Regions from separate parts of the Methylobacterium sp. FW102-HT35C08 genome, predicted to be linked through region 1. Evidence: riboswitches for the same ligand, from Rfam matches in the RefSeq annotation. Region 1 holds a riboswitch; the other holds the start of a gene.

Region 1 (3,392 bases):
GGCGAACGGCAAGAGCCTCGACTTCACCGCCACGGCCGGCAGCCTGCCCCTCGTCGACGAGGCCGGGAAGCTGCAGGCCGAGATCGCCTACGTGGCCTATACGGTCGCGCCGGAAGTCGGTCGCGAGCGCCCCGTCACCTTCGCGGTGAATGGCGGGCCCGGCGCGGCTTCCGCCTATCTCAACATCGGGGCGATCGGACCCTGGCGACTGCCCACGGGCGGCGACAGCATCAGCCCCTCGCAACCGGTCGCGCTCACGCCCAATGACGGGACGTGGCTCGGCTTCACCGATCTGGTCTTCATCGACCCGGTCGGGACCGGCTACAGCCGCGCTGCGGACGGCAACGGCAAGGCCTATTGGAACATCGATTCCGACGCCTCGACCCTAGCCGCGGTCATCGCGCGCTACCTGCGCGTCAACGACCGGATGGCCAGCCCGAAATTCTACGTCGGCGAGAGCTACGGCGGTTTCCGCGGGCCGCTCATCACCGAGAAGCTTCAAGACGATATCGGGGTCGGCCTGTCCGGGATGGTGCTGCTCTCGCCGGTTCTGGACTTTGCGTGGCTGGAAACGCCGCGTGCCAACCCCTGGGGCTACGTCCTGAAGCTGCCCTCCCTGGCGGCCGGCGCCCTGGAGCGGTCCGGCACAATCCCGACCCCGGCGCTCCTGAAGGACGCCGAATCGTACGCCTCGGGCGCCTATCTGGCGGACCTGCTCAAGGGGCCGAGCGACGCGACCGCCGTGGCACGCATGACCGAGCGGGTCGCACCCCTGGTCGGGCTCGATGCCGCCCTGGTGCGGGCGCAGGCCGCGCGCCTGTCGACCCGCAGCGTCCAGCGCGAGATCGACCGCGCCGAGGGTCGCGTGACCAGCGCTTACGATACCGGCATCACCGGCTGGGATCCCAATCCGGACGCGGCCCAATCGAGCTTCGACGACCCGCAGCTGACCGCGCTGCAGGCGCCGCTGACCAGCGCAATGCTCGACCTTTACGCGCGCACTCTGAAATGGCCCGTGCCCAATATGCGCTACGAACTCCTGAACAATGCGGTGAACCGCGGCTGGAGCTGGGGGTCGGGCCGGCAGGCGCCCGAGGTGCTGTCGAACCTCAAGAGCACCCTGGCGCTCGACGGCCGTCTGCGGGTGCTGGTGGCGCACGGCTTCACGGATCTCGTGACGCCCTACTACGCCTCGAAGCTCCTGCTCGCGCAGGTCCCGGCCTACGGTGCCGGCCGCGTCAGCCTCGCGGTCTATCCCGGCGGCCACATGTTCTACACGCGGCCGGATTCCCGCGCCGCGTTCAAGGCGGATGTGGAGCGGCTCTACGCGGATGCCATGAAGGCGCGCGACTCCGGACCGGCACCGGCGGGAGCGCCCGCGGAGCGCCTCAAGGATACGCCCTGAGCGACGAGAGGCGCGCGCTCTGGATAATCCGGATCTTACCGCTCGCCACTCCGTTGTGCGCAAGCCGCCATGCGTCTACAACGGCTCCGTGACGGTGCCCCGGCAACGGGGTGAAAAGGGAATGCGGTGAGGGGCGCGAGCCTCGACTCCGCGGCTGCCCCCGCAACTGTGAGCGGCGAGCGCCTGCCAGAGCGCCACCGGAGCGATCCGGGAAGGCGGCAGGCGCGCAGAGCTGCGAGCCAGGAGACCTGCCGTCACGCCAGGATCCCGGAATGCCGCCGGTGGGGCGGCTGGAGACATGTTGATGACCACCTCGACCCTCGCCCCCGTCGCCACCGGCACCCGCTCGTCCGAGCGTTCGGTCGCCGTCGCGCTCGCGGCCTTCCTGGGCCTTGGCCTCCTGTTCATGGCGGGCTTCTCGCCGGCGATCGCGCTCCACAACGCGGCGCACGACTTCCGGCACACCCAGAACTTCCCCTGCCACTGACGCCTGCGTCGCAGGGATGATCATCCGGCTTCTGTCGGCGGCGCTCGCCGCCGGCTTCCTCGCGGCTGCCGTCGTGACGGGGCTCGAGCTCACGCTGACCTCGCCGCTGATCGTGGCGGCCGAGCGCTACGAGCGCAAGGAACCGACGCATCAGGCGGCGATCGGCCTGCCGATCGTGCTGGCGCATGGCGGGCACGACCATGCCGCGCCCGACGCCGCGCCGGAATGGCAGCCCGGCGAAGGCCTCGCGCGCATGGCGTTCACCGCGCTCGCGACCCTGGTCGGCGGCGTGGGCTACGCCCTGCTGCTCGGCGCCGTGGTGCTCGCCTGCGGGCGCGATCCGACGCCGCAGGTCGGCCTCGCCTTCGCGGTAGCGGGTTTCGCCAGCGTCGCCCTCGCCCCGGGTCTCGGCCTGCCGCCGGAACTGCCCGGCAGCGAGGCCGCGCCGCTCGCCGCACGGCAGCTCTGGTGGGTGATGACCGCCGCCGCCACAGGAATGGGCCTGTACCTGATCGGGATCCGGCGCTCGCTGATCGCGATCCTGGGCGGCCTCGTCCTGATCGTCGCGCCACACGCCGTCGGCGCGCCGCCGGCACCGGAGGGCGCGTCCGAGCTGCCCGCCGCGCTGGCCGCACAGTTCGCGGCCCGCTCGCTGGCGATCAGCTTCGTGTTCTGGATGCTGATCGGACTCGGCCTCGGCTGGGCGTGGCAGGCCTTCTCGCGCGAGACGGCAGCGGGGACCGCCCGTGTCTGAGACCGTCCTGTACGTCTGCACCACCTGCCGCCGCGAGGGTGACGACGCGGCCGGTCCCCGGGCCGGCGCGCGCCTGCTCGAGGCCCTGCGGGACCGCGCCGGCGATGCCCCGGATCTGCGGGTCGAGCCGGTCGAGTGCCTGTCGGTGTGCAAGCGCCCCTGCACGGTGGCGGTCGCCTCGGCCGACCGCTGGACCTACGTGTACGGCGACATGGATCCGGCGGCCTCCGCCGAGACCATCCTCGCCGGGCTCGCGGCCTACGCGGCGACGCCGGACGGCATCGTGCCCTGGCGCGAGCGCCCGGCCGAGTTCCGCAAGGGCGTGATCGCCCGCATCCCCCCTTTTCCGGAACCCCGCCCGCGCACCGCCGGCACCCTGGAGGCCGCGGAATGACCCTCGTGAACAAAATCCCCTGCACCATCGTCACGGGCTTCCTCGGCGCCGGGAAGACCACGCTGGTCCGCCACGTGGTGGAGAACGCCAAGGGTCGTCGCCTCGCCATCCTGGTGAACGAGTTCGGCGATGTCGGCTTCGACAAGTCGTTCCTGGCCGCCTGCGGCGTCGAGGGCTGCACTGAGGACTCCATCGTTGAGCTGCCGAACGGCTGCATCTGCTGCACCGTCGCGGACGATTTCGTGCCGGCGCTGGAGACGCTGCTGTCCCGCGCCGAGCCGCCGGAGCACATCCTGATCGAGACCTCGGGCCTCGCCCTGCCGAAGCCCCTGGTCCAGGCCTTCCAATGGCC
Region 2 (3,392 bases), 3.7 Mb from region 1:
GATGATCGTCGGGGGCGGAGCGCTCGTTTCCTGAGCCTCCGATGCAGCCAAGTGGGATCTTGCCTTGGCGGCGAGTTCGCTCCGGAGGTTCTGACAGCGCTTGCGCACGTCGGCGATGTCGAACTGGGCCTGCATCTCCATCAAGGTCTCCATTTCGACCCCGAACACCGTCTCGATCCGTAGAGCCAGTTCCGGAGACAGCGCGGCCTCCTCATTGAGGAAATCGAACAGCGTTTGACGCGGCACATCGAGCAATCCGGCTGCGTCCATGACGGTCAAGTTGCGCGGCTCGACGATATTCCGCCGCACATATCCACCCGGGTGGCCGGGATTTTCCAATCTATAGCTCATCTCTATCGGCCCTCCTTTACTGGTCCCCGTTCGAAAGCGCTACCGACCCGCTCTAATCCAAGACCTGTGTTCGGATAATCCCGATCCTTCCATCGGCACGACACGCGTTCAGTACGCAGCAGCACGTAAAAAGTTCCAAGAGCATACTACGGGATCGAACGTCTTCATTTCTGGTTTAATATAAAAAATACTCGATGTATTGCTTATTATTGAGAGTCTATATCATTATAAACAGAAAGTTACTATCAGTATGCGCCTCTTCACCCTCGCGCGCTGTGGGCACGAAGCCCGCCATCGCCGTCTGATCTGCCCCCATGAGAACCGACAGGGTCCTCGGCCCACGCCGCCACCGCGTTCGGCTTGACGCGGATGAACCGTAAGGCCAAGCTTATCGGCGACGGTTCCCTTCGGGGATCAAAAGGGAACGCGGTGAGGGGCTCGCCCCGAGGCCGCGGCTGTCCCCGCAACTGTAAGCGGCGAGCCCTTCACCACCACGTCACTGGGTCACTGACCCGGGAAGACGGTGCGAGGGCGGCGACCCGCGAGCCAGGAGACCTGCCGTCAGCCGTGGTCACACGCGAAACGCGCTGGGCGGGGTTGTCCTGGCGGGTGTCGAGACGCCCGTGCACCCGCGCGGTCGGCGAGACCTCGTTCGCGGTGACGTGCCACAGCAAGCGCGCCCGCGACACCGCTCCCGATGCCCGTCCTGACCGTATCGATCGCCTTTGGGGTAGCCGCACGCACCTGCGCGTCTGCGCCCACCGAGCTTCCGATGATTCCGAGCAATTGTAATGTTATTACACTGCTTGTAGGACGAGCCGGCTGGCCCGCGCCGCGCACGGACCTCCTCTGCCATGTCACCTACGAACAATCGCACGAGATCGGGCGGGCCCGCACCGCTCTGCGGCGTGCTCCTCGCGCTCTTCGCGAGTACCGCTGCCGCGCAGGAAACCGTCACCCTCGACCAGCTCTCGGTTGAGGGGGAGGGTGGCGGCTCGGACCGTGCCGTCCCGAACAGCCTCAACCTGCGCACCCGTGACCGGACCGCGAGCCGGATCGGCCTGACGCCCCTGGAGACGCCGGCCAGCCTCGACATCGTGTCGGGCGAGACCGCGCGGCTGCGCGGCCAGGACACGATTGCCGAGGCCGTGACCCAGGACGCCACCGGCATCACCACGATCGCCGCCCCCGGCAACGGCAACGGCGCGTTCACGTCCCGCGGCTTCGCCGGCCCGAACTCGATCCAGCAGCTCTACGACGGCACGCGCTTCTACGTGGGCGCCAACACCGTAACCTTCCCGTTCGATACCTGGAACGTCGAGCGGATCGAGGTGCTGCGCGGGCCGTCCTCGGTGCTCTACGGCGACGGCGCCATCGGCGGCGTCATCAACGTGGTGCCCAAGAAGCCGGTCTTCGTGCCGATCAACGCCGCGCGCGCGGTGGTGGGCACCGACGGCGTCGCGCGCCTCGCCCTCGATTCCGGCGGCGCGCTTGGCCAAGCGGAGTTCGGCGACACCTTCGCGTACCGCCTCAACGTCAGCGGCAACCGCGCCGACGGCTGGATCCGCCCCGAGGGCGATTTCCGCAACCTCGCGGTCTCGGCTGCCCTGCTGTTCCAGCCGAGCCCGGACCTGGCGTTCACGCTGAGCCACGACCTCGGCTACCAGGAGCCAGCCCGCTATTGGGGCACGCCGCTAGTCGAGGGGCGGATCCCGGACCTGATCCGGTTCAACAACTACAACGTCCGCGACGCGAAGATCACCTGGGCCGACAACTGGACCCAGCTCAAGACCGAGTGGTCGCCCTCGGCCGACATCACGGTGCGCAACACCGCCTACCGGCTCACCAGCCGGCGCCACTGGCTCGACGTCGAGCAGTATTCCTACAATCGCGGCACTGGGCTGGTGGACCGGGGCGACTATCTAGAGATCTACCACAGCCAGGAGCAGGTCGGAGACCGGCTCGACGCGACGTTCCGGGGCAGCCTCTTCGGCTTCGCCAACCAGTTCGTCGCCGGGTCCGACGTGAACCACATCGACTTCCGGCACACCAACAACTTCTATTTCGACGCTCCGACAACCAGCGTACCGCTCACCGGCTACGATCCGGGCTTCTTCCCGCAGAACGGCCGGGCGCGTCCGGCCTACGCCACGCAGACGAGCCAGGCCTCGGTCTTCGCCGAGGACCGGGTAATCCTGTCGGAGAAGCTGTCGTTCCTCACGGGCGTGCGCCTCGACGTGCCGACGCTGCACCGGGAGGATCTGCAGACGGGCTCGCGGTTCGAGAAGACCTACCGGGCGCTGGGCTACCGGTTCGGCCTCGTCTACAATCCGACGCCGGACAGCGCGCTCTACGCCCAGTACAGCTTCGCCACCGACCCGGTGAACAGCCTGATCACCCTGTCGCAGTCGCTCGCGGGGTTCCAGCTCGCCACCGGCACGCAGGTCGAGGTCGGCGCCAAGGGGCTCGCCTTCGACGGCGCGCTGGAATGGACCGTCGCCGGCTACCGCATCGTCAAGGACAATTTGATCTCGGCCGTGCCAGGGCAGCCGACCCTCTCGACGCAGGTCGGCCAGCAATCGTCGCACGGGTTCGAGCTGGCGCTGGGCTGGCATTTCGCCCCGGGCTGGCGGCTCGACGGCAACCTCGCGCTCCTGCACGCGCAGTATGACAAGTTCGATCAATCGGTGAACGGTGCCACAATCTCGTATGCCGGCAACCAGCCGATCGATGTGCCCGAACGCGTGGCCAACCTCTGGCTGACCTGGGACGTTGCGCGCGACTGGACCGCCCGGATCGGGCTGCAGAATGTGGGCCAAGTCTACAGCGACTTCGGCAACACGGCGCGGCGGCCGGCCTACAACCTCGTCAACCTCGTCCTCGACCATCAGGTCACCGCGGAATCCCGCTTGTCCCTGCGGGTCTACAACCTGTTCGACAAGGTCTACGCGATCAGCGGCAACGCCGTGAACGGGGCCGGCACCAACTGGCTGCTCGGGCGGCCGCGCTCGGTCGAGGTCGCCTACACGGTGACGTGGTGA

The links. Region 1 has a riboswitch for cobalamin ahead of AC3WSN_RS29785 (CbtB domain-containing protein). Riboswitches for the same ligand answer to the same signal wherever they lie in the genome.
Positions count from the first base shown of each region.
Region 2: another riboswitch for cobalamin. It lies ahead of AC3WSN_RS11875 (TonB-dependent receptor); the one in region 1 lies ahead of AC3WSN_RS29785 (CbtB domain-containing protein).

Region 1 is NZ_JBYTCL010000002.1:6,217,449-6,220,840, reverse strand. Features, by position in the region: gene AC3WSN_RS29790 (S10 family peptidase) at 1-1,405, shown strand, start outside; cobalamin riboswitch at 1,481-1,675, shown strand; gene AC3WSN_RS29785 (CbtB domain-containing protein) at 1,710-1,892, shown strand; gene AC3WSN_RS29780 (CbtA family protein) at 1,909-2,646, shown strand; gene AC3WSN_RS29775 (DUF1636 family protein) at 2,639-3,040, shown strand; gene cobW (cobalamin biosynthesis protein CobW) at 3,037-3,392, shown strand, end outside.
Region 2 is NZ_JBYTCL010000002.1:2,495,315-2,498,706, reverse strand. Features, by position in the region: gene AC3WSN_RS11880 (HigA family addiction module antitoxin) at 1-351, opposite strand, end outside; cobalamin riboswitch at 733-928, shown strand; gene AC3WSN_RS11875 (TonB-dependent receptor) at 1,206-3,392, shown strand; gene AC3WSN_RS11870 (PepSY domain-containing protein) at 3,386-3,392, shown strand, end outside.